One region of the Macrococcus brunensis genome, then DNA from elsewhere that is predicted to be linked to it. Evidence: riboswitches for the same ligand, from Rfam matches in the RefSeq annotation. Region 1 holds a riboswitch; each other region holds the start of a gene.
What was found. Region 1 has a riboswitch for S-adenosylmethionine ahead of mtnK (S-methyl-5-thioribose kinase). Riboswitches for the same ligand answer to the same signal wherever they lie in the genome.
Positions count from the first base shown of each region.

Region 2: another riboswitch for S-adenosylmethionine. It lies ahead of MGG13_RS00310 (aminotransferase class I/II-fold pyridoxal phosphate-dependent enzyme); the one in region 1 lies ahead of mtnK (S-methyl-5-thioribose kinase).
Region 3: another riboswitch for S-adenosylmethionine. It lies ahead of MGG13_RS01480 (ABC transporter permease); the one in region 1 lies ahead of mtnK (S-methyl-5-thioribose kinase).

Region 1 is NZ_CP092179.1:1,980,096-1,984,314, forward strand. It holds gene mtnA (S-methyl-5-thioribose-1-phosphate isomerase) at 1-820, opposite strand, end outside; gene mtnK (S-methyl-5-thioribose kinase) at 817-2,010, opposite strand; SAM riboswitch class I at 2,091-2,194, opposite strand; gene MGG13_RS10510 (amidohydrolase) at 2,387-3,559, shown strand; gene MGG13_RS10515 (amidohydrolase) at 3,540-4,219, shown strand, end outside.
Region 2 is NZ_CP092179.1:60,680-64,898, forward strand. It holds gene MGG13_RS00305 (M20 family metallopeptidase) at 1-1,056, shown strand, start outside; SAM riboswitch class I at 1,312-1,414, shown strand; gene MGG13_RS00310 (aminotransferase class I/II-fold pyridoxal phosphate-dependent enzyme) at 1,483-2,640, shown strand; gene MGG13_RS00315 (Y-family DNA polymerase) at 2,743-4,002, shown strand; gene MGG13_RS00320 (DUF2188 domain-containing protein) at 4,077-4,219, shown strand, end outside.
Region 3 is NZ_CP092179.1:276,901-281,119, reverse strand. It holds gene MGG13_RS01490 (ABC transporter ATP-binding protein) at 1-364, opposite strand, end outside; gene MGG13_RS01485 (ABC transporter permease) at 374-1,243, opposite strand; gene MGG13_RS01480 (ABC transporter permease) at 1,299-2,231, opposite strand; SAM riboswitch class I at 2,317-2,419, opposite strand; gene metE (5-methyltetrahydropteroyltriglutamate--homocysteine S-methyltransferase) at 2,743-4,219, opposite strand, start outside.

The DNA.
Region 1 (4,219 bases):
TATGACTGCCGTCTTCTATCGTCAGGTCAAACGTTGGTGTGGGTGCCGCCACATAAAAAGGCACTTTAAAATAGTGAGCGGCTATCGCAAGCGGCAGTGTCCCGATTTTATTGACGACATCGCCATTCGCTGCCACTCTGTCGCATCCTACAAATACTGCTGTTATCTTCCCCTGCTGCATCAATGTCGCGGCTGTTGAATCTGTGATGACCGTTACATCAATACCTGCTTCTGATAGTTCGTAGGCTGTCAAAGCACCCTGTAGTCTTGGTCTGGTCTCGTCGCTATAGACTTTAAACTTCACACCTTCCGCGTGGGCCAGATAGAAAGGTGCTGTCGCTGTACCGTAATCACTGGTGGCAAGGCGTCCAGGATTGCAGTGAATCAGAAAAGCTGATGATTCTGTTACTAATCTTTTAAGATGCTGTCCAATCGCCAGGTTGATTGCCTGGTCTTCCTCAAAGATTCTTTCTGCTTCCTGTTCAAGCGCCTGAATCGTTTCAGCAGGATGATCAGTGACTACTGCATGAACTCGTTTCAGTGCCCAGTGCAGGTTAACAGCAGTCGGCCGTGTATGCTGCAGTCTTTCGATAACACGTGTCATATGTTCTTTGAAAGAACCACGTTGATATTCACGTGCGCCTACTGCGACGCCATAAGCAGCTGTTATACCGATAGCAGGTGCTCCTCTGACCACCATATCTTCAATGGCGCGAGCAATTTTCTCATGTTCTGTATAAGTGATGTGTGTCGTCTGATGAGGCAGCTGTGTCTGATCCAGCAGCGTCAGTTTGCCGTCTTTGTACGAGATAGCTTTCATGCGACTGACTCCTTGCTGCTGTCAAACAGCGTGAACAGCGAGGAAAAAGCTCTGACTTGCTCAGGATGTTTGATTAAGAAAGTTGCGAACAGCAGAAGCTGCGTTTCGGCTGTAATGCGGTCATCCTGTAAGCTCGTAATATCTGTAACTTTGGCAATACCTACAATGCGGCGGATGATCTCCAGTCCTGCGACAATGTAAGCATCTTTTTCGATTTCATTGATAAATCCTGCAAAAATAGATGAATCACGCAAAGCTACATCTATGGTCTCCTGCTGTAAAATAGTGAGCGCCTGAGACCGGAATGTCTGAAGCACTTCTTCAAGCGTCTGCTCTATCCAGAGAGCCTGGTCCACTCGTCCTGATGATGAGGCATGCGTATGGGCAAAGAACAGATGGGCAATAATATTGCCGAGGTCATAACCAGCCGGGCCAAAGAAACCGAATTCAGGGTCGATGACTTTAAGTCCTGACGAGTTGATAAAGATTGAGCCGGAATGCAGGTCACCATGAATCAGGCTCTCTGCTTTATTCAGAAACTTCAGCTTCGCCTGCGCAACTGCTGATTTAAGAGCAGGGTCCTGATAGACGATGCGGTCTACTACTTTCGCTAAGTCTTCAGACAGCTCATTACGATTGAAGTTATTATAAAAAGGTTCTGTATAGACGAGATCTTCAGTAATCTCACAGAGTTCCGGATTGATCATTTCTTTCTGGAGCGCTTTTTTCTCTTTAGCGGGCATCACAAAATCTGAAGTACGGATTAAAGTCTCTGCTAAATAGCGTCCGAGCTCCTGCCCTAGAAACGGGAATGTCTGTCCGTCCTGAAGCGCTGTCCGTAATATCGTATAGTCTTTTAAATCCTCCATGATGACACATTTCATAATCGGATCAATTAGGATGATTTGAGGTACAAGATCAGGAACGTAATGACTATGCGCCTGAATCAAGTGTCCTTCTCTGATCGTGCGGTCTGTTGATAGAACAAACTCATCTGAGATCCGCGCAGTGTGCCCAGAATGCTTAACGATGACAGAACGTTCTCCATCTGAAACTCTAAAAACATAGTTTAAATTGCCGTCACCAATCTCCGTTACAAACAGTTCATCAGTCTCAAACAGAGTTGTCTTATATTTGATATAATCGCTGACTGCTTGTTCATCCATTAAGAAATACTCATCAAAATTCATAATTTCCCCCTTGTTCATCATCAAGAAGCAAAAAAAGACGTTTCTCCTGTTCCCAGGAAAAACGTCGCCATCAGTATCTCTACTTATCTTTCAGTACTTGTGTACTGTAGGAATTGGCACCTTTTCCATCGGACAGGTTGCTGGACGTCATCGGGCCTAATCCCTCAGTCACTCTTGATAAGAACTATTTAGTTTTTGGTTAATATGAATATTAAAGGACAGCAGATTTAATGTCAACACTATCTTCAGAAATTTCTAACCATGCTGGTTGTATCTCTTATGTGCACTTTTCTTAGACGATTCAGATTATTTAAAATACAGTTGTTTTATTCTGCCTGGAGGTTTGCTAGAATTTAAAGAAAACGGGAGCTGAACTATGAAAATAAATCAAGTTGTTGAAAATCAATTGTCCGCTCTAGTTGAACAGAGAAGATATTTACACCAACATCCTGAACTCTCTTTCCAGGAGACTGAAACATATCAATACATATTGAAACATCTGCAGAAACTTTCTCATTTTCATATCAGAGAGAATGTCGGAGGAAACGGAATAGTCGCTGAAATAAAGGGAAATGGCGATAGAACAATTGCTTTTCGTGCTGATTTTGATGCACTGCCAATACAGGATCTAAAGGAGGTCCCGTATAAATCGACCGTGCCAGGTGTTATGCATGCCTGTGGTCATGATGGCCACACTTCAATTTTACTTTCTCTGGCGTCTATCCTGAATGAACATACCGATAAGATCAACGGCAATGTTGTGTTGATTTTTCAGTTTGCTGAAGAACTGGCACCGGGCGGGGCTGAGCCTATGGTGACGGACGGTGCACTCGCAGGTGTCGATGCGATTTATGGCCAGCATCTCTGGAGTCAGTTCAAAACACATGAAGTTCACTGCCGTCCTGGTGCACTGATGGCAAGCCCGGATTTATTCGAGATTACGTTGATCGGTAAAGGTGGTCATGGTGCTAAACCCCACACCACTATTGATGCAATCGTCGCAATGGCTGAACTCATTCGCCAGCTGCAGACCATTGTTTCCAGGCAGATTGATCCTGTAGATCCTGCTGTTGTAACAGTCGGTAAAGTAAAAGCCGGACAGGCCTTTAATATCATTAGTCAGGAAGCTTACTGTACAGGGACAGTCCGCACATTCCGTGATGAAGTGAAGCAGCAGATCAAAAAAGCGATGACAGATATTCTGGAGGGTCTTAAGATATCGATGGGTATCACGTACCATTTCAACTATATGGACGGCTATCCCTCTGTCACTAATCATGACAGGGAATACGAAGTCATCCGCCAGACAGCTGAACGGCTGAATCTGCCTTTTATAGAAGCAGAACCGATGATGGTCGGTGAAGACTATGCTTATTACCTGCAATATAAGCCGGGTGCTTTCTTTCTGACAGGCGCAGGTTCACCGGACTATCCGCCCCATCACCATGCGCTGTTCGATATCGACGAAGCATCTCTTGCCAGTGGTCTTAAAATGTTTCTATCAATCTTAACGGAAGAAGGTCTGCTCAATGATGATCAACAACGCTGAACAATATAATGACGAACTGATCAAAATCCGTCGTCATTTCCATATGCATCCTGAACTCTCTTTTCAGGAGGAGAAAACTCCCCTTTACATCGCTGATTATCTAACGGCTCTCGGTATCGAAGTCGAAACAGGGGTTGGGGGCAGAGGAGTTGTCGGACGGATGATCAAAGATCCGGCACTACCGACAATCGCCATCCGTGCTGACTTTGATGCACTGCCCATCCAGGATGAAAAAGAAGTCCCTTATAAGTCTACAGTCCCTGGTGTCATGCATGCCTGTGGTCATGATGCTCATACAGCGGTATTACTCATCACTGCAAAGATTCTCAGTCAGCATCGCGACGAAATACCGGGCAATATTGTTTTCATCCATCAGCATGCTGAAGAAGTAGACCCCGGCGGTGCTATTCAGATGATAGCGGATGACTGTCTGCGCGGCGTAGATGCGATTATCGGCCAGCATGTATCAAGCAGCCTGCCAGTCGGCCAGATTGGCTATAAAGTAGGCACAGTGACAGGTATTCCTGACGACTTCTGGATCACACTGCAAGGTCGCGGGGGGCATGCTGCTCATCCTGATACGACAATCGACCCGATCGCAGCTGCTATTCGTCTCTGCAATGACCTGCAGTATATTGTATCCCGTAAGACAAAACCCAC
Region 2 (4,219 bases), 200 kb from region 1:
GCGGATTTCTACGAAGGAAAAGATGCTGAAGTCGAGACAAATGTCGGCGCGAATGGGGTTAAAGTGACTATTGACTCTGGTAAACCAGGTAAAACAATTGCGATTCGTGCAGATTTTGATGCATTGCCAATCGAAGAAGAAACCGGTCTGCCTTATGCTTCTAAAAATAAAGGTGTCATGCACGCGTGTGGTCACGACGCGCACACAGCTTATATGCTGATACTTGCAGATACATTGATCGAAATGAAAGATAGCTTCAGCGGTAAGATTGTCGTTATTCATCAGCCAGCTGAAGAAGTTCCGCCAGGTGGGGCACAGACAATGATTAAGGACGGCGTACTTGAGGGCGTTGATAACGTGATCGGTGTCCACGTCATGAGTACGATGGAAACAGGTAAAATGTACTATTATCCTGGGTTTGTGCAGACGGGACGTGCCTTCTTCAAACTGAAGATCAAAGGTAAAGGTGGTCACGGCTCATCTCCGCATATGGCGAATGATGCAATTGTAGCAGGGAGCGCTTTCGTCACTGCTGTGCAGACAGTCGTATCAAGAAGACTCAGCCCGTTTGAAACAGGTGTTGTGACTATTGGTTCATTCGATGGGAAAGGCCCGTTCAATGTGATCAAAGATGCTGTTGAACTTGAAGGAGACGTCCGTGGATTGACTGAAGAGACAAAAGCAACTATCGAAAAAGAAATTAAACGTCTCTCATCAGGGCTTGAAGCCATGTACGGTGTCACATGTGAATTGGAATATAATGATGACTACCCAGCGCTATATAATGATCCAGCATTCACAGAGTATGTGGTCAATGCCATTAAAGATCACTCTGATGTACAAATTGAGCAGACAGAACCACAACCCCCGTCAGAAGACTTTGCATACTATGCTAAAGAACTTCCAAGTACCTTTATTTACTCAGGCGCTGCACCAGAAGACGGGGAAATCTTCCCGCACCATCATCCTAAATTCAACATCAGTGAAAAATCGATGATGGTTGCAGCTAAAGCAGTAGGCACAGCTGTATTAACTTATCTGAACGATGAAAAATAATGAATATCGAGCAAGGAAAGACCATGGTTGTCTTCTTTTTATGCAAATGATTATTGATGATTAATCAAGCTAGTAGTCAAAAGAAAAGTATGGCACAGCTGATAATGATCGTCATTTTCTGGCAGATTATTAAGCTGCAGGCGCCTCGACTGGAAAAGGAAACTGAACTTCACTTATAAAGAGACAGTGTTGGAGCGGAAACCGGTTTGACAACCTCCTGTTTTAATACTATATTGATAACAATCATTTAAATATGTCTTATCCAGAGAGATGGAGGGAACTGGCCCTATGAAGTCTCAGCAGCAGGCTCTGTGAGCACTGTGCTAAATCCATCAAGCAGAAGCTTGGCAGATAAGTGATCTTTTAACGTCATTACTGCTGAAGTAATGACGTTTTTAATTTTTAGAGATAAGAAGGAGAGAGAGCATGCGTTCTAGATTACTGGATTCGATACCCGAAAGTTATTTCGGCAAGACGATGGGCAGAAAGCTCGAAATCGGGACTAACCCCCTCATTAATACAGCAGTCGGTATACCTGACCAGAAAGTGCCGGCGGAAGTGCTGGAAGCAATTCAGTCAGCAGTGCAGGAGCCTGCTAATAATAAATATGGCGTGTTCCGGGGTAAGGAAGTCCTAAAAGAAGCGATTCAGCAATTCTATCTGGAGACTTATGGTGTTGAGCTGGATAAAGACGAGGAAATCTGTATTCTTTATGGGACGAAGAACGGACTGGTCAACCTGCCTCTTTGTGTCATTGAACCGGGAGAAGGTGTATTGCTGCCGAACCCAGGTTATACGGACTATCTTGCAGGTGTGAAGCTTGCACGTGGTACAGTTTATGAGCTGCCACTACTGCCGGCCAATCGTTACTGGCCGAATTTTGATGCACTTGATTCCGCGGTATTAGACAAGACTCGACTCATCTATCTCAATTATCCAAGCAATCCGACAGGAGCGGTCGCGACACGTGCAGGGTTCGATGAGATTATCGAGCGCTTCAGAGGGACGAAGATACAGATTGTGCATGACTTTGCCTATGCAGCGTTCGGATTCGACGCTAAAAATCCAAGTATCCTGCAGTCAGAAGGTGCAAAAGAAGTGGCAGTGGAAATTTATTCACTCTCTAAAGGCTTTAATATGTCAGGGGTGCGGATTGGTTTTGCGGTAGGTAATAAGGATATCGTCGGCGCACTCAATTATTATCAGGACCATACACAAGTCGGGATGTGGGGGGTCGTCCAGGAAGCAGCGGTCAGTGCACTGGCACTGGGAGAACCTTTCCTAGAGACGCAGAACGCCATCTTCAGAAAGCGTAGAGATAAAGTGACAAGCTTCCTGACTGAGGCAGGTATTCCGTTTGAGCCGATGCAGGGCGGTATTTTCCTATGGCTTAAAATCCCGGATGGTTATAACAGCGAAGCATATGTAGATGACCTGCTGAAGAAACAGTCTATATTGACGACACCGGGCTTGCCATTTGGTTCAAATGGTGATCAGTATATTCGGATTTCTCTTGCTATCAGTGATGAGGAGATAGAGGAACTGCTGAATAGACTTGCCGAAACAAAAGCGCTCTATCACTAAAGCCGTTTTAAGTGAATTATTTTATTAAAGTAAGAGTCCTTCTCACTACTTTACACGAACGTATGTTCTCGTATACACTTGATATATAAATGAGGTGGGAGAATGTATGACTATTATCAATGTAGTTCTCGTGATGTACTTTGTGTTGACCTTAAAAGCTTCTTTGCATCGGTCTCGTGTATCGAAAAAGGACTGAATCCGCTGACGACTAAACTCGCTGTTGTCGGAGATACGAAACGTCAAGGTTCTGTTGTACTGGCTGCAACACCGCCTTTAAAAACATTAGGTATAAAAACTGGATCAAGATTATTTGAAATTCCGCATCGTTCAGATATTTATATCATTAACCCCTCTATGCTTAAATATATTCAAGTATCGAGCGAGATTTCAGCGATTGCGCTGCAATATGTAGCGCCCGAAGATTTCCATCAGTATAGTATCGACGAATTCTTTATGGATATCACGGATTCCTATCATCTGTTTGCCCGGTCACCTTATCAGATGGCACGTATACTGCAGCAGGAAATCTACAATCAGACGCAGATTGTCAGCACGATAGGTATCGGCTCAAACCCTCTGCTTGCCAAGCTGTCCATGGACTTAGAAGCAAAACGGACGACAGAAGGTGTCGCTGAATGGCGTTATCACGATGTCCCCCGTAAACTGTGGGATATCGAACCACTGACTGAGATGTGGGGCATTAATAATCGGACGGAGAAGAAGCTGAACAAGAAAGGCATCTTCAGTATCGGTGATCTAGCCCATTATCCAGTTGAATATTTAAAGCGTGACTTCGGTATTATCGGCGTCGATCTGCACTTGCATGCCAATGGAATAGATGAAAGTGTGATTCGCAAACCGCATGTCATCAAAGGCAAATCATACGGTAAGTCACAGATTCTGATGCGTGATTATCAGTTTCATGAACTGAAGACGGTCATCAGTGAACAGATAGATGAGGTGTTTTACCGCGTCAGAGAGAAGAATCTGTATCCGACGACGATTGCCTTTACTGTAGGCTATGCAGATGGTGGGGGAATCCATAAACAGTTCACTAAGAAGGATTATTTCACAGCGACTATGCAGATTGTTAACCTGATCTGGCGGTACTTAGAAGAATATGCAGAGATAAACCGCCTTTTCAGGACAGTAAGTGTTTCTTTCAGCAATCTGCGTGATAGTCGAATCAGACAGATGAGTCTCTTTGAAGCACCGGAAGACATGAAACGGGAGATTGTAGAAGATTATCTTGACCAGCTCCGTCGTAAGTATGGTAAAGACATCGTCATACGAGCGTCGTCCTTAACGAATAGCGGCACTATTAAACTGCGAAAAGGACTCATCGCCGGTCATAAAGGTTAAGTTTCTCATTAATAGAAGATTAATATCTCCTCAAAAAGGTTATGGAAAGAGTAACAATTGAAATGGGAGTGATGATGATGTGGACAATGAATGACTACCCGAACAGCTGGAAGAACTTTGATGAACTTGAACGGAAGAAGGCCATCGATATCGGAAATGCGATGCTGACAGATGGCTATAAGGAAGAAGATTTGATTCCTATTGCGACAAAACAGGC
Region 3 (4,219 bases), 420 kb from region 1:
TGGAGTATTTCTTTTTGATGATGAATATTTCCATCAGCTGCTTACCTATCGTAAGTGTCGGATTCAGTGACGTCATCGGATCCTGAAAAATCATACCCAGCTGATGCCCTCTGATATTCAGCCAATCTTTATTCTTTGCCTTCTGCAGATCCTGGTCGTTGAACTGAATCTGCTCTGCATTCAGATTAAGATTCCCTGCCTGCATGCCTGCGACAGACTGTGTCGTGATACTTTTACCGCTGCCACTCTCACCGACAATGGCGAATACTTCTCCACGTTCAACATTGAAAGAGACCCCTTTAACAATAGAAGCTTTCTTCTTCGTGCTGACCTGAAGATTTTTTACTGTTAGTAATTCTGTCATATGAACCTCCTAGTCTACTTCAACTTGAAGTGTGTCCTGCAAACCGTCACCTATTGCATTGAAAGAAAACATGGTCAGGGCAATCAGTAAAGATGGAAATAATAAGCGCCACCATTCACCGCTTAAGATAACACCGAGTGCATCATTCGCCATCGTACCCCAGCTGGCAGCAGGTGCCTGTACACCAAGCCCCAGGAAGCTGAGGAAAGATTCAGCGAAGATAGCAGATGGAATCGTGAATGTGAGGTTGACGATGATGACCGCCATAATATTCGGAATGATGTGCTTCAGCAGAATACCGGCATGACTGGTGCCAAGAAGTTCAGCTGCAGTGACGAACTGCTGTTGTTTAACCTGCAGCACCTGTCCCCTTACAATTCGAGCCATGCTGACCCAGCCTGTCAGACTAAGTGCAATAATCATAGTAACTAGACCTGGTTTCATCAAGACAAGTAACAGAATTACCACAAGCAGATAAGGTACACCGTATAGAATCTCTACAATCCTCATCAGAAAACCATCGATTCTATCTCCCCATTTACCTCGACCTGCTGCATAACCTGAAATCGCTCCGACGACGATGCCGACGACGATATCAATGAGTGCTGCAATAATCCCGATGGATAAAGAGATACGAGCACCCAGCCAGATGCGAGTAAAGACATCTCGTCCTAAATCATCTGTACCGAACCAGTACTTACTGTCGGGAGCAAGGTTAGCTTCAAGCAGAGACTGCTTACTCCCTTCGTAACCCGAAATCATCGGCCCTATAATAGCCATCACAATAATACAAAATAGTACAATTATTCCTAAAATAGCCATCTTATGATTAAAAAAAGAAAGAAGCAGCTGTTTCCGTGTAGAAGCGCGCTTTAAAATATCTTCCTGCCTGTCATCTCTTTGTGTTAATTTCTCGAACGAAGTATCTGCGTAACTATTCAAATTTCTCACCACTCCTTAACGAAATTCTTGGATCAATCACCCGGTAACAGACATCCACTAAGAGCAATGTCAGGAGCAAAATAAAACTATAAAAAATCGTTGTTCCCATGATGACTGGATAGTCCCGGTTGAAGATACTTTCCACAAAATATTTACCAATACCTGGAATCGAGAAGACTTTTTCGATGACAAACGTTCCAGTCACGACTGAAGCAAATAATGGACCGAGGAACGTAATCACAGGGAGTAACGTATTCCGCAGTACATGCTGCGTGAGTATGTATGACATCGGTAATCCCTTAGCTTTCGCCGTGCGAATATAGTTGGAGTTCAGCACCTCAATCATATTGCTCCGAACGTAGCGGGTAATAATGGCGAGCGGTCCTACAGCAAGTGCAAGACTCGGTAAAACTGAATGCCACCATGAGTCAAAGTTGGCAATCGGCAGAAGCTGCCATTCCACGCCGAAATACTTGATCAACAGAGGTGCAAGAATAAAACTTGGAACCGAGATACCAATAATCGCAATGAATAAGGCAAGAAAATCCATGAAACGATGCTTATAAATCGCTGCGATAGTCCCTAGAATGATACCGCCAATCAGAGCAATGACAATAGACTGAATACCGAGAAGCGCAGAGGCACCAATCCCTTCACCAATGATGGTATTCACATCCCGGCTTTCTGACTGAATAGAAGGTCCGAGATCAAACATGGCGATATTCTTAAGATAAATAAAATACTGATTCAGAACCGGTTGATCCAGATGAAACTTCGCCTTCATATGGTTCAGCTGTTCTTCTGATAATGCTTTAGAGTCATTTGAAAATGGATCACCAGGAATGGAATGCATGATGATAAATGTAACTGTAACAATCAGCCACATCGTGATCATGATACTGGCAATCTTACGAACAATGACCAATGATAAACCCTCCTTCTGTATTTAACTCCACAAAAAAATCCCGTGGACAAGAACAAGTCCACAGGAATCTATACCATATAGTCTCGTCTCATCTTTACAACTTTCGTTGCAGGAATTGGCACAGTGTTCATCAAGAATCTGCTGCCGAGGTTTCGTAGGGCCTGTCCCTCCACCTCTCTGGATAAGAGTTAAAAATTTATTTAATTTATTGATTATTATCTTACTCCTAAAAAATTTTAAGTCAACAGAAAATTTTATTTTTTTGGATTTCTTTCAATACACAGAATAATTAGAAATTTTAGTTTAATTATCTATATTCACTTTGATGTAACTATATAAAACAGTTCATTATCTACTTAACTGCTATTTTAATTACGTGGAATAATTATGCATTTTTTCTCACGTAATATTTCTTACTTAATATCAATATTATTGAACAGACAAAGAAAGGTCAGCAGGCTATGCTGACCTTCAATACGGATTTCTCAACGGGTGATATTGAAGCGTTAAATTATGCACGTTCACTCACTTGCTGATTTTTCCTGAACAGTTCTACAGTCTGAACTAATACAGCCAGCGCTTCACGCACTTCTTCTTCGTTTCTTGTCTTCAGCCCACAATCAGGGTTCACCCAGAATAATGAGCGATCAATCTGCTGAAGTGCACGTTCTATCGCTGTCGCTATTTCTTTCTGTGTCGGAATTCTTGGACTGTGAATATCATAAACCCCCAGTCCTATTCCTAAACCATAAGTAATATCTTCGAAATCTTTAATCAAGTCACCATGACTTCTGGAAGTTTCAATGGAAATGACATCTGCATCGAGTGCTTTGATGGAATGGATGATCTGACCAAACTGCGAATAGCACATATGTGTATGAATCTGCGTTCTGTCATCAACTGATGATGTCGCGAGCTTGAAAGCATGGACCGCTTTTGCCAGATAGTCTTCATGATATTCTTTTCTAAGCGGCAGGCCTTCTCGCAGTGCAGGTTCATCCACCTGAATGACTTTGATGCCCGCTTGTTCAAGCGCTAATACTTCTTCATTAATGGCAAGCGCGATTTGATTCTGTACGACGTGTCGCGGCAGATCTGTCCGCTCAAATGACCAGTTCAGGATAGTGACAGGTCCAGTCAGCATTCCTTTGACCGGCTTATCTGTCAGACTCTGTGCATAGATTGTTTCTTTCAGCGTAAGAGGCTCTGTCCATTTGATATCGCCATAGATAATGGGCGGCTTAACTGCTCTTGAACCATAAGACTGAACCCAGCCATAACGTGTCACAAGGAAGCCTTCCAGCTTCTCGCCGAAGAATTCAACCATATCATTACGTTCAAATTCTCCATGCACCAGTACATCCAGCCCTAATTCTTCCTGGATTTCTATCCAGCGCTTAATTTCATGTTCAAGGAATGACTGATATTCCTCATCTGATATTCTTTTATTCTTCCAGTCTGCACGATACTTTCTTACTTCTTTTGACTGCGGGAATGAGCCTATGGTTGTAGTAGGTAGTTCCGGTAGCTGCAAGACGTCTTTCTGCAGGACTCTTCTAGTTTCGAAAGATGACTCACGGCTGACCCTTACCACATCATAATTGTACTCCAGTTTTTTGAAATCCTGATTCTGAAAGCGTGTGTATTGCTCTTTCAACTGTCCATAAAGCGTAGCATCCTGCTCATTAAATAATTGTTTCAGTGCATAGAGTTCATCAAGTTTCTCGACTGCAAAGCTTAATCCGTCAAGAACCACTCCATCAATTTCTTCTTTTTCAAGCGTCACTGGTACATGCAGCAGAGAGGAAGAAGGCTGAATAACGATGTCAGAAACATATTCCTGCAGGGTCTCAATTAAATTCTTCTTTGATTCGATGTCAGACGCCCAGACATTTCTGCCATCAATAATACCTGCATAGAGTACTTTGTCAGACGGGAACAAGCCCTCTTTTATTTGTTTCAGATTATAGCCGTTATCATGGACAAAA